Regions from separate parts of the Streptomyces sp. NPDC048182 genome, predicted to be linked through region 2. Evidence: riboswitches for the same ligand, from Rfam matches in the RefSeq annotation. Region 2 holds a riboswitch; each other region holds the start of a gene.
The links. Region 2 has a riboswitch for cobalamin ahead of metE (5-methyltetrahydropteroyltriglutamate--homocysteine S-methyltransferase). Riboswitches for the same ligand answer to the same signal wherever they lie in the genome.

Region 1: it holds a riboswitch for cobalamin, as region 2 does, so the genes downstream of both, ACGFZL_RS10885 (DUF4430 domain-containing protein) here and metE (5-methyltetrahydropteroyltriglutamate--homocysteine S-methyltransferase) in region 2, are expected to answer to the same signal.
Region 3: it holds a riboswitch for cobalamin, as region 2 does, so the genes downstream of both, ACGFZL_RS10865 (ABC transporter substrate-binding protein) here and metE (5-methyltetrahydropteroyltriglutamate--homocysteine S-methyltransferase) in region 2, are expected to answer to the same signal.

Annotation. Positions count from the first base shown of each region.
Region 1 is NZ_JBIDAQ010000004.1:469,174-473,521, reverse strand. It holds gene ACGFZL_RS10895 (hypothetical protein) at 1-818, opposite strand, end outside; gene ACGFZL_RS10890 (hypothetical protein) at 1,107-1,475, shown strand; gene ACGFZL_RS10885 (DUF4430 domain-containing protein) at 1,546-2,049, opposite strand; cobalamin riboswitch at 2,142-2,266, opposite strand; gene ACGFZL_RS10880 (ABC transporter ATP-binding protein) at 2,306-3,808, opposite strand; gene ACGFZL_RS10875 (ABC transporter permease) at 3,868-4,348, opposite strand, start outside.
Region 2 is NZ_JBIDAQ010000005.1:47,774-52,121, reverse strand. It holds gene metE (5-methyltetrahydropteroyltriglutamate--homocysteine S-methyltransferase) at 1-1,481, opposite strand, end outside; cobalamin riboswitch at 1,647-1,839, opposite strand; gene lysA (diaminopimelate decarboxylase) at 1,936-3,264, opposite strand; gene ACGFZL_RS11580 (SAV_915 family protein) at 3,278-3,607, opposite strand; gene ACGFZL_RS11575 (potassium-transporting ATPase subunit C) at 3,822-4,348, opposite strand, start outside.
Region 3 is NZ_JBIDAQ010000004.1:464,693-468,631, forward strand. It holds gene ACGFZL_RS10860 (prenyltransferase/squalene oxidase repeat-containing protein) at 1-1,256, shown strand, start outside; cobalamin riboswitch at 1,461-1,587, shown strand; gene ACGFZL_RS10865 (ABC transporter substrate-binding protein) at 1,639-3,192, shown strand; gene ACGFZL_RS10870 (ABC transporter permease) at 3,194-3,939, shown strand, end outside.

The DNA.
Region 1 (4,348 bases), on a different contig from region 2:
AACAGGTTGAAGGCACCCGTCTGGTCGTTCACGTCGATGATCGTGGTGATGACCGTGGGAAAGGCCAGGTTGAAGGCAATCTGGTTCGCCGGCTTGGCCGCGCCGTCGGCGTAGGGGGTGAGCCACGCGTTGCCCCCGGGCCGGGGAGCGTAGACCGTGATCGCCGCGACGACCGAGGAGGTCGGCTTGGGCAGGTCGGGCACCGTGACCTTGAAGGTCTGGCCGGGTGACAGCGGACCGGGCGGGAAGCCGCCGCTGGGCGGTGACCAGGACTCGGCGACCTTGTGCGGCGTCACCGGCACGTAGCCTCCGGGGGCCGGGTTGGTGCCGCTGGTGTAGTAGCCCTCGACGTCCAGGAAGACGGTCACGTTCGCACTGGGCGTCATCAGGGCCATCGTGCCGGAGCTGTCGACCGCCACGATGGCGGTGTTGGAGGCCAGTCCGACCCGCTCGGAGCCTCCGTAGTGCATCGCCAGGAACGACGGGTGGTCGGCCGTGTCAGGGGCGGCGTAGATGTCCGCCTCCGGCCCGCCGGAGACGGAGATGTTGACGCTCACGGCCGCCACGCCGGTGGTGGGTATGCCGAGTTGCCCCGCCACGGCGAAGGGGCGCCAGGAATCCGACGCCAGGACGGCGCTGCCGAGGCGCCCGTTGACGGGGACGAACGTTCCGGCGGTCCCCGTACTTCCTGAGCCGGTGCCGGTGGTGGCCGTGGCTGACGTGGTGAGGGCGCCGATCAGGGCCAGTAGGGCCGTGAAGACCACGAGGAGGGTGGTGCGGGGATGTCTGCGCCGGACTCGGATGGCACTGTGGGACATTGCTCCTCCGTTCAGGTGGGTATCGCCTGTTCGGCACATGACGAAGACCACCGCCCCGGTGCACGAGCAGGCTGCCGCTGCTGTTGTCACCGCACGAGAGCACTGGCGCGCGCCTGCGAGCCGGCCGCCCTGGTCACGGACGCGCCGGCCGTAGCCCCGTTCACGATCCCCCCGCTCGGCGCGAGCACCGTAGCCCCCGGCGACCTGTCATGTACAGTCATTATCGATCGGCATAGTCCCGTCGAAGACGGCAGGCGGCCGAGGTGGTCAAGAGGCGGGAGACCAGGGATGACAGCTGCCGCTCGGTCCCGGATCGCCGCCGGCTGCTACATATGCCTCGTCCTGACGTCGGCGGTACTCGGCGCGGTACGCGGCAGCGCGCTTCCCTACGTCCTCGCCATCGTCCTGACACTTCCCTTCGGGGTGCCGGCCGCCGTGTGCGTGTACGGCGGATACGCGGCGCTGCGAGCCGTCGGAAGTGTGTGGGCGTCATCGACGCGCCCCGACGGCAGCGACGCCGCGTGGCTGGCCGCGGGCAGCTCCGTTCTGAACGTCCTTCTGTTCACGGCCGCAGCGACGGCCAACGTGCTGCTGGCCCGAGTCGTCCTGCGTCGGCGCGCCGCACGAAGGCAGGCGGAGCATCGCACAGGCGCCTGACACCGGATCGTGGCGCAGGCGGACCGGAGCCCCGGTCACGACGGCCGGGGCGCACATCCCGCCATCCCGGTCAGAAGGATGTCCAGGTGAAGGCGACCTGGTCCCCGGCGGTGAGCTTGAACTGGCAGCCGCCGACCGGCGTCGAGGTGCCGTTCACGGAGATGTTCCAGTAGGCGCTGCCACCCCCGTTGACGTTCTTGATGGTGTCGACGGAGAAGTCGTCGAACGACGCGTACCAGGTGCCGTCCCAGGTGAAGTTCCGTTTACGGGCGGCGTCGTCGAGCGCGGCGGTCGGCGTGGGCACCTTGGTGGGGTTGGCGCCGCCGTTGGTGCCGTCGCACTTGTGGGTGCCACCGCTCGCGGTGGTGACGTCGTGGCCGCGAGTCCTGATCTTCCCCTTGAACAGCAGCCCGTCCGGCCCCTGCACGGTGAGGGTCACCTTGACCCGGGCGTTCGTGCCCGCGGCTCGGCCGGTGGCGGCGGTGTCGGCGTGCGCGACGGACGGCACGGAGGTCAGGGCCAGGCCGAGTGCGGTCGCGGCGATCAGGTGGCGGGGTGCGGGTATGCGGTGCATGGCGGAGCCTTCCTGCTCAGGCGGCCCACAGCTCGCGACGGAGCCGCCGATGACAGGGCTCTCGGCTTCGCGCTGCAGACCATGACAGTGGGAAGCGGTACGGAGCACGCACCGGGTTCCCCGACTCGCGGCCGCACGGCCGCACACGGTTGCAGGTCAGCGCCGGAATCCCACCGGCTTCCCCCGGTCACGCACCTATGCGGTTGTCCTGCTCGTACGACATGACCCCGTACGGCACCCGCGTCAGGTGCCGAAGTCACCGCATCGTACGAGCTGTTGCGACACCTTCGCCATACGATCCGAGGACTTCCTCCGTCGGCCCGTGCCGCACGCACCGCCCTGCGCGGAACTCCACCGCCTCCTCCGCCACCCATCGCACCGCGGGTACGTCGTGGCTGATGAGCAGCAGGGCCGTGCCGGCGGGGGCGAGCAGCCGCGGCAGCGCGTCGAGGACGAGTTCGCGGGTCGCGGTGTCCAGTGCCGACGTCACCTCGTCGCACACCAGCAGTGCGGGCCGTGCGGTCAGGGCACGCACCAGCGCGCACCGCTGTAGCTGACCGCCTGACAGGCGCTCCGGGGTGCGGCTCAGGTCATCGCTCTCCAGGCCCAGGGACGCCGCGAAGTTCCTCGCCTCTTCCGTCGCCTCTTCGCCATCCACGCCTCGCAGCAGGCGTGCCGTGTCGGCGAGCTGGCGCAGCACGGGGCGGTGTCGTTCGAAGGAGTCGGCGCTGCTCTGGTGCACGTACTGGACAGCTCTGCGCTGCGCGGTGCCACGGCGGTCGATGCGGGCCGGGAGTGGCTTGCCGTCGAGGCGGACCTGCCCGGAGGTGGGTGGCGTCAGACCGGCCAGGACGCGGGCGAAGGTCGTCTTGCCCGAGCCCGAGGGGCCCAGCAGCGCGGTTCTGCTGCCGGCCGGGAACCGCAGCGACACCGGCCCGGCGAGTGGGGCGGCGGATCGGCGGCGTACGGCGATGTCTCGTGTCTCGACTCCGCCCGACTGCCGAGAATCAGGAGTGTTCGCCGCCGCCGGCACACGGCTCGACCTGGCACGGTGCTCCGCCGCGAGCAGGCTCCGGGTGGCCCGATGCCGTTCTGGGCCGTCCGGAGCGAGGATCTCTCCCGCCGGCCCGCTCTCCACGACCCGCCCGTGTTGCAGTACGACGACCCGGTCCGCGGTCCTGCGGACCGTCGGGAGGTCGTGGCTGAGCAACAGCACGCCCGCTCCGTCGTCGGCGAGGCTGCGCACGGTGCGGGCGAGTGCCCGGGCGAGCACCGGGTCGAGGCCACTCGTGGGCTCGTCCAGGACGAGTAGCCCGGCCCCCGTGGCCAGCGCGGAGGCCAGGGCCAGCCGCTGCTGCTGGCCGCCCGACAGCTGATGGGGGAAGCGTCGGCGCACCAGGCTCCGGTCGAGGCCGGCCGCGGCCAGGGCCTGCGAGGCGGCTGCCCGGCGGGCGGCGCGCCCCTCGTGTCCGAGGGCGGCGACCTCCTTCAGGACCCCCTTGACCCGGCGGACCGGATCGAGGACCGATTCGGGGTGCTGCGGCAGGTGGGCGGCGCGTCCCGCCCGCACCGGACGGCGCGCCGCCGGCGCGAGGGCCAGGAGGTCGGAGCCCTCCAGCAGGACACGCCCGGACAGCCTGACCGGCTCACGCGAGGCACCCAGCGCGGCGAGGCCCAGCGTGGTCTTGCCGCTGCCGGACGGTCCGATGACGGCGACGACCGTGCCAGGTTCGACGGTCAGCCCGACCTGGTCCAGCAACGGTCGCGGCGCTCCCTCGGCGTGTGCCGAGACTTCTTGGATCGCCAGCAGTGGCGAGGTCACGGGTTCCGCCCCCTTCTCCTCCGTGCCAGCGTCCGGTCGACGACCAGGTTGCCGCCGACGCACAGCGCCGTCAGCAGCCCCGCCGGGGCCAGCACGGCGGCGGGCTGGACGAACAGGGCGTCGCTGTTGCGCTCGATGAGGACCGCCCAGTCCGGTGCGGAGACGGGGAGGCCGAGGCCGAGGAAGTTGGCGGAGGCCAGCAGGTACAGCACGACGGAGAACCGGCCGCCCGCGTCGGTCGCCAGCGGCGCGGCCAACTCCCTGGCCAGATGGCGGAGGTGGATGTAGGCCCAGCCGTGCCCCTGCATGCGCAGCGCCTCGACCACGGTCCGGGAGCCGGGCGCGAGCGCCGCTCCCCGGACCAGCCGCGCGACGGCCGGCACCTGGAGCACTCCGGCGACCGTCACCAGCCACCCCCAGTGGCGGTGGCCGGTCGCGGCCAGCGTCATCAGGACCAGCAGGCCGGGGAAGGCGAGA
Region 2 (4,348 bases):
TGCACGAGGACGTCGAGGCCGGTCGTCTCCTGGAAGGAGACGACTTCCTGGATCTCGGCCTTGATGCGCTCCTCGTAGCCGGCGGTGTCGATGCGGCCGGTGCGCAGGTCGGCGCGGGCGGTGCGCAGCTCGGTGGTCTGGGGGAAGGAGCCGATGGTCGTGGTCGGCAGCAGGGGCAGGTTGAGGTGGGCGCGCTGGGCGGCGGCCCGTTCGGTGTAGGGCTGGGAGCGGCGGGCGTCGGTGACGGCGGCGGCGCGGGAGCGTACGGCGGGGTCGCGGGTGATCGGCGAGTTCGCGCGGGAGGCGAGGTCGGCGCGGTTGGCGGCGAGTGCGGTGGTGATGGTGTCGGTGCCCTGGGCGAGGCCCTTGGCGAGGGTGACGATCTCGGTGGTCTTCTGCTCGGCGAAGGCCAGCCAGCGCAGGATCTGCGGGTCGATGTCCCGCTCGGGTGCGGTGTCCAGCGGGACGTGCAGCAGGGAGCAGGAGGCGGCGACGTCGACCCGGTCGGCGAGGCCGAGGAGGGTGCCGAGGGTGGCGAGGGACTTCTGGAGGTCGTTGATCCAGATGTTGCGGCCGTTGACGACGCCGGCGACCAGGCGCTTGCCGGGCAGTCCGCCGACGGCCGCCAGGGCTTCCAGGTTGGCGGCGGCCTCGGTGAAGTCGAGCGCCAGGCCGTCGACCGGTGCCTTGGCGAGGACCGGCAGGGCGTCGCCGAGCCGGTCGAAGTAGGAGGCGACAAGCAGCTTGGGCCGGTCGGTGCGGGCGCCGAGGTCGCGGTAGGCGCGTTCGGCGGCGTTCAGCTCGGCCGGGGTGCGGTCCTGGACCAGGGCGGGCTCGTCGAGCTGGACCCAGTCGGCGCCGGCCGCGCGCAGGTCGGCGAGGACCTCGGCGTAGACGGGCAGCAGGCGGTCGAGGAGGGCGAGCGGCTCGAAGTCGGCGGGCACGCCGGGGGCGGGCTTGGCGAGCAGCAGGTAGGTGACGGGGCCGACCAGGACGGGCCGGGCGGACAGGCCCTCGGCGAGGGCCTCCGTCAGCTCGGCGACCTGCTTGGTGGAGTCGGCTGTGAAGACGGTGTCGGGGCCCAGCTCGGGGACGAGGTAGTGGTAGTTGGTGTCGAACCACTTGGTCATCTCCAGCGGCGCCACGTCCTGGGTGCCGCGGGCCATGGCGAAGTAGCCGTCCGTCGCGTCGGCGGTCACGGCGGCGCGGTGGCGCTCGGGGATCGCGCCGACCATGACGGTGGTGTCCAGCACGTGGTCGTAGTACGAGAAGTCGCCGGTGGGCACCTCGTGGACGCCGGCGCCGGCGAGGCGGCGCCGGTTGTTGCGGCGCAGTTCGGCTGCGGTGGCGTGGAGGGCGTCGGCGGTGACGCGGCCCTTCCAGTAGCCCTCGATGGCCTTCTTGAGTTCCCGGTTGGGGCCCTGGCGGGGGTAGCCGTACACGGTGGCCTGTGCTGCCGCGGCTGCGGACTTCGCTGTCACGGAGATCTCCTTCGCGAGATGAATCCCTGAGATCCCGGAGACGGGACGAGAGACGCGAAGGGAACGACGCACCGGACGGAGCCGTCGCGGCCCTGCCTGGTGTGTACGCCGACCCGCCCTCGAGGTCACCGGGATGTCCGCGCACGGAACGGTCCGCGCGCGGGCAGTTGGCAGGTCTTCGGACTCGCGGGCCCGCCCTCCTGCTCGGAGGACACCTACTGGCCGTCGCTTCCCGGGCCCATACGTCGGACCCAGTGCGTATGACGGCGGTCGTTCCCGCTCACCGCTGCGGGGCAGTCCCGGATTCCCACCGGGTTCCCTCTTGCGACACCCCGCCTGGCGGACGGGGCGAACCAGCTGCACCGGCCACCCTACGGGGTGGGCCCGCCGGAGGGGGAACATGGACGGGACTCCGGGGCCGGGGGTACGCGCGGGACGGCCGGGAGCGGGGACGTCACAGCCCCACGTCGCGGTTGCGGACGTCCGCCAGGGACTCGCGGCGCACCAGCAGGCGGGCCGTCCCGCTGTGGACGGCGACGACCGGTGGGCGGCCCACGAGGTTGTAGCCGGAGGCCATGGAGAGGTGGTAGGCGCCGGCCACGGGCAGGGCGATCAGGTCGCCGGGGTGCACGTCGGCGGGGAGCGGGACGTCCGCGGCGAGGACGTCGCCCGCCTCGCAGTGCCGGCCGACGACGGTCACCGGGGCGGGCGCGGCGCCGCCGGGCCGGCCGATCAGGCGGGGGGCGTAGCGGACGCCGTAGAGCGCGGGGCGCGGGTTGTCGCTCATGCCGCCGTCGACGGCCACGAACACGTGGTCGCCGGTGCGCTTCACGGACAGGACCCGGTAGAGGGCGACGCCCGCCGGTCCCGCTATGGCCCGGCCGGGCTCGATGAGCAGCCGGGGGACGGGCAGGTCCGCCGCCGCGCAGGCGGTGGCGAGTTCGGCGCGCACCCGGCCGGCCAGGGCCGTCAGGTCCAGGGCCGGCTCGCCGGGCCGGTAGGCGATGCCATGGCCGCCGCCCAGGTCGAGTTCGGGCAGGACCAGGCCGTGCTGCTCGTGCAGGCGGCTCATCAGGCCGACCAGGCGGCGCACCGCCACGAGATACGGCTTGACGCTGGTGATCTGCGAGCCGAGGTGGCAGTGCAGGCCGGTCAGTTCGAGCTGCGGCTGGTCGAGGATCCGGGCGATGGCGTGCGCCGCGTAGCCGTCGGCGATGGACAGGCCGAACTTCTGGTCGTCGGTGCCGGTGCGGATCTTGTCGTGGCCGCCCGCGCTGACGCCGGGCACCACCCGGACCATCACCTTCTGGTGGCCGTCCGGGCCGACGGCCGCCGCGAGACGGGCGATCTCGGACGGGCTGTCGATGACGACGCGGCCCACGCCCAGGCGCAGCGCGGTCGCCAGGTCCTGCGGCGACTTGGCGTTGCCGTGCAGCACGATCCGGTCCGGCGGGAAGCCGGCGGTGACGGCGAACTCCAGCTCGCCGGCCGAGCAGACGTCCAGGCCGAGGCCCTCCTCGTCCACCCAGTGGATCATCGCGCGGCACAGGAACGCCTTGGCGGCGTACAGGATCTCGGTGTCCGGGAAGGCCGCCCGGTAGGTGCGGCAGCGGTCGCGGACCTCGGCCTCGTCCAGGACGTAGACGGGGGTGCCGAAGCGGTCGGCGACCTCGGCGAGCGGGACGCCGCCCACGGCGAGGCCGGTGGGCGGGGCGTCGGCGGCCGAGGCGGGCCACACGGACAGGTCGGCGCGGACGGGGGTGGGTTCGTGCACCATGGTCATCGGGTCCGCCCTCTCAGACGAGTGCCGCGGTGGGGGCGGCGGTGGTGACCGGCGCGGGGGCCGCGGCGGTGAACTGCGGGTCCACGGTGAGCCGCGTGACGCCGAGCGGGGCGGTCAGCGCGCGCAGCGCGGGCTCGGCGAGCCGGATCCAGGGCTGGCCGGGGCCGAGGGTCGCGGCCAGCCGGTGCGCGGAGGTGAAGCCGACGGCCGTGCGGGCGCCGAGCGGGGTGCGGAAGAGGCGGGCCGTGTGCCCGCCGGGGCCCGGCCGGACCGGGACGTACAGGGGTCCGGCCGGGGCGGGTTCGAGCGGATCGGGGTCGTCGCCGTGGCGCGGCTCGGTCATGGGTGCCTCCGGGAGAGCGCGGGTGCGGGGTGGGAGTCGAGGGCCCCGGAACGCGGGGAGGCGGACCGGGGCTCGCACTCGACGCTATGCCCGGCCGCGCCGCCCACGGGCCCTTTCTGACGGGACGTTGACGGTGCTCCGTGCCGCCTTGACGGGTCGCTGACGTGCCTGGTGAGAGGGGTCTCACCGGAGCGTCGAAGGGGTACCGAGTGCGTCACCGTGCGGACGTGAGGTCCTTGAGCGCGATGTTGAGCTCCAGGACGTTCACGCGCGGCTCGCCCATGAAGCCGAGGGTGCGGCCCTGGGTGTGGTCCTCGACGAGTCGCTCCACCCGGTCGACGGGCAGGCCGTTGCGCGCGGCGACGCGGTGGACCTGGAGGCCGGCGTACTGCGGGGAGATCGCCGGGTCGAGGCCGGAGCCGGAGGACGTGACCGCGTCCGCCGGGACGTCCGAGGGGCGCACCGTGTACCCGGGCACCGAGTTGTCCTTGACCACGGCCGCCTTGGCGTCCTTGACCTGCTCGACCAGGTCCTCGTTGTCGGCGGCGAGGTTGGTGGCGCCGGAGAGGAGCAGGTCGTACCGCGTGTTGAGGTCGTTCTCGCCGAGGCCGCCCGCCGGGCGGCCCTGGAACCACTTCGGTCCGTAGGACTGCCCGATCAGGGACGAGCCGACGACCTTGCCGTCCGACTCGATCTCGGAGCCGTTCGCCTTGTCGCCGAAGAGGCCCTGCGCGATGCCGG
Region 3 (3,939 bases), on a different contig from region 2:
CGGCGGACGGTTCGTACGCCGGCTCGGGGCTGTCCAACGAGTGGGCGTTCAGCGCCTTCGCCGCGGCGGGCACCGCCGTCGTGGACGTGGCACCCGGCGGTGACACCACCAAGAACGCCCGGACCGTCTACCGCAACCTCCTGTCGACGGCGAGCTGGCCGAGCGCCGCTCCCGTGGTCACCGACTACGAGCGCGGCACGCTCAACGCCTACGCCGCCGGCATCGATCCGGCCCGCGTCTCGGCCTCGCGGAACCTCATAGCGAACATCTACTCCTACTGGCAGACGGCCGAGCCCGGCTACTTCGGCCCCTCCGCCAACTTCAACGGCACCGTCTTCGCCGCCCTCGCCCTGCGCGGCGCCAAGACCCAGGCCGGCGCCAACCGCATCCCGCAGACCCTGACCGACCGTCTGGTCACCCGCATCCGCGCCAACCAGCACACGGACGGCGGCTGGACCTACCAGAAGGCCGAGGGCGACCCGACCGCCCTGAACTCCGCGAGCGACGTCGACATGACCGGGGCGGCCATGGCCGCGCTCTGCGTCTCCGGGGTCCCGAACACGGACACCGACGTCGTCCAGGCCAAGAACTTCCTCAAGAGCACCCTGGTCTCCGGCACCGGTGCCTTCAACTCCCTCTACGGCGTCAACACCAGCTCCAACGGCTGGGGCATCGCCGGCCTCAACGCCTGCGGCATCAACCCGCAGACCGGCGACTTCCTCACCGGGGCCGGCAAGACGCCGGTCGACTTCCTCATCGCCAACCAGTACAACCCGGGCGGCGGCTTCAAGTACCAGCCCTCCGACACCAGTCCGTCCGCCTACTCCTCCATCGACGCCCTCCGCGCGGTCGCCGGCGGCGGCTTCACCACCGCCCCGCCGGCCCCGGTCACGCCCGGCGCCCCCAAGTGGGTCGCCCAGTCCGCCTTCACCGCCGGCACCGCGACCAAGCTGGCCCTGACCGTCGACGACGGCGCGGGCAACCTGAAGGTGTGCTCGGTCGCCCTCACCCCCACCGGCACGACGACCACCCTCGGCGACGTCCTCACCGCGGCGGGCGGCGCGGCCACCCCGTCCGGCTGCGTCACCAGCGTGACCCCGGCCTCCGGCACCGGCACCATCACCGCCGTCAACGGCAAGGCGAACAGCGGCTCCAACACCTGGAAGGTCAGCGTCGACGGCTCCGCCTTCGCGGGCGCGGCCCGCAACAAGGTGATCAACGTGGGCGACACGATCGCCCTGCGCTGGGGCGCCTGACGGGCACTCCGGCTCGTCCGTGACAACGTCGGGGCCCTCGTCGCGTGGGCGGTGCGGGCCCCTGAGGGCGCCGATTCGTCCTTCATCTCCACGAACTGCCCCGCGCGTCGCCGTCGACCTGCCCGCGCGCGATCGTCGGCAGCAGCCACCGGGTGACGGGCCCGGATCGCGTGTAGGCCACAATGACCTCATGAGGCGACGGGGACCAGGAAGCCGGTGCGAGTCCGGCGCGGTCCCGCCACTGTGACCGGGAAGCGAACCTCCCGCAGGCCACTGTCCGCGCGCGGACGGGAAGGCCGAGGCGAGCGATGATCCGGGAGCCAGGAGACTGACCCGTCGCCGGTCCAGCGGCAGGGGCGTGGAGACCCCGGAGAGGATCGATGTGACGACGCATGCCCGAACGGACGGCCCGGGGCCCGGCAGGCGCGGTGTCCTGGCCGCCGGCGGCGCGCTGGCGCTCGCCGGAGCCGGCCTGCTCACCGGCTGCGGTGGCGACACCAAGGACGGCGGAGGGAGCGACCGGTTCCGCGCGGCGTTCACCTCCGGAGGCTCGCAGGAGACCCTCGACCCCCACGTCGCCCCGAACTTCGTCGACCAGGCCCGTGCCAAGGCGCTCTACGACACGCTCGGCACGTACGCGGACGACATGTCCGTGCGCGAGCGGCTCGCGGAGTCCTGGGAGAGCGATGCCGCAGGCATCCGATGGCACATACGCCTGCGCCAGGCACGATTCCACGACGGCAGGCCGGTCACCGCGAAGGACGTCCTCTACAGCTATCGCCGTGCCGCGGACCCCGGGACGGGGTCCCCGTCGCAGGTGCTGCTCTCCGCGATCGACTTCACGGCCAGCAGGGCGGACGGCGAGCGCTCCCTCGTCCTGGTGCTGAAGTCGCCGAACTTCGAGTTCCCCACGGTCTTCGCCGGCCCCGGCACAGAGATCATCCCCGACGGCACCACGGACTTCCGCCGGCCCGTGGGCTCCGGACCCTTCACCTTCGTGTCGTTCACCCCGGGCGGAACCGCCCGCTACCGCCGCTGGACGGACCACTGGGACGGCGCCCCGCACATCGCCGAACTGGAGATCGTGCCCGCGAACGAGGAGTCCGCCCGGCTCAACGCGCTGCTGTCCGGGCAGGTGCACTACGGGGCCGACATGTCCGGGGCATCGGTGGAGCGGCTGAAGAAGAGCGGTTCCGTGCGCCTGCTGACCGCCGAACGGGCGACCGCGCAGCAGCTGCTGCTGCGCACCGGCCGCGCGCCGTTCGACGACGCCCGCCTGATCCGGGCCGTCCAGTTGGGCATCGACCGGGAGGCCCTGGTCAGGATCGCCCTCGCCGGACATGGCGAAGTGGGCAACGACCTGTTCGGGATGGGCCTGCGCGGCTACCCGCAGGACCTGGCACCCCGTGAGCGGGACGTCGACGAGGCGCGCCGGCTCGTGAAGGAGGCCGGCGCCGAGGGTCTGCGCGTCACCGTGGAGACCAGCTCCGTCGACGCCGCCTGGGAGCCCGCCGCAGACCTCATGGCGCGGCAGCTGCGCGAGGTCGGGCTGCATCTGGCCGCCAACACCCGAGCGTCGAGCACGTACTTCAGCGAGATCAAGACCAAGGGTGTCGCCGCCTTCAACACCACCTCCACCCTGCCCGTCTCCGACTTCCTGCAACAGCGCGTCCGCGGAGGCGCCGCCCGCAACCAGACCCAGTACGCCTCGGCGAAGTTCGACGCGCTCCTCGACCGGGCCCGCACCAGCCGGGAGGAACAGGACCGGCTCGGGCTGCTCGCCCGCGCCCAGAAGATCGCACGCGACGAGTCCGGACTCCTGGTATGGGCCTTCTCCGACGCCAACGACGCCGTCGCGGACTCGGTCGGCGGTCTGCGCGCCGCCCCTCCGAACTCGCACGACTGGGCCCGCTTCGACCGGGTCCGCATCAGCTGACGTGCGGGGGTACGTCCTGCGGCGTTGCCTGCTCGCGCTGCTGCAGTGCCTGGTGGTGCTGGTCGCCGTGTTCGCCGTCGGCTCCCTCCTGCCGGGCGACACGGCCGACGTCCTCCGCGGAGAGCTGGGCACTCCCGAACAGGTCGCCGCGCTGCGCGAGCAGCTGGGCCTGGACGAACCAGCCTGGACCCGCTTCGGTCACTGGCTCCTTCACTTGTTCGCCGGGAACCCGGGCGTCTCCTTGACGACCGGGCTGCCCGTCGGCGACGACATCGGCCGCCGGGCCGGCGTGACGCTCCTGCTGGGGGTCCCGGCGCTGCTGCTCGTCACGGTCCTGGCTCCCCTCGTGGGCACCGTGTCGGGACTGCGCGAGGGCAGCCGCCTCGACCGTGCGCTGAACACCGCCGCGGTCGTGCTGCACGCCGTGCCGGAATTTGTATTCGGGCTGCTGCTCGTCGCCTCGGTGTCGGTGGCAGCCGGACTGCTGCCCGCCACCGCCATCGGTATGGAGGCGGACGATCTGCTGGCCCGGCCCGCCGCGCTGGTCCTGCCCGTCGTGGTGCTGACCGCCCGCCATCTGTGCGACCTGGCGCGGCAGATACGCGCCGGGGTCGCGGTCCAGCGGCACGGCGAGGTGGCCGAGCATCTGCGGCTGCTCGGCGTACGCGAGCGCACCGTGGTACTGCGCCATGTGCTGCCGGGCGCCCTGGGGCCCGCGGCGCAGCAGTACGCGCGCTGCGTGGAGGG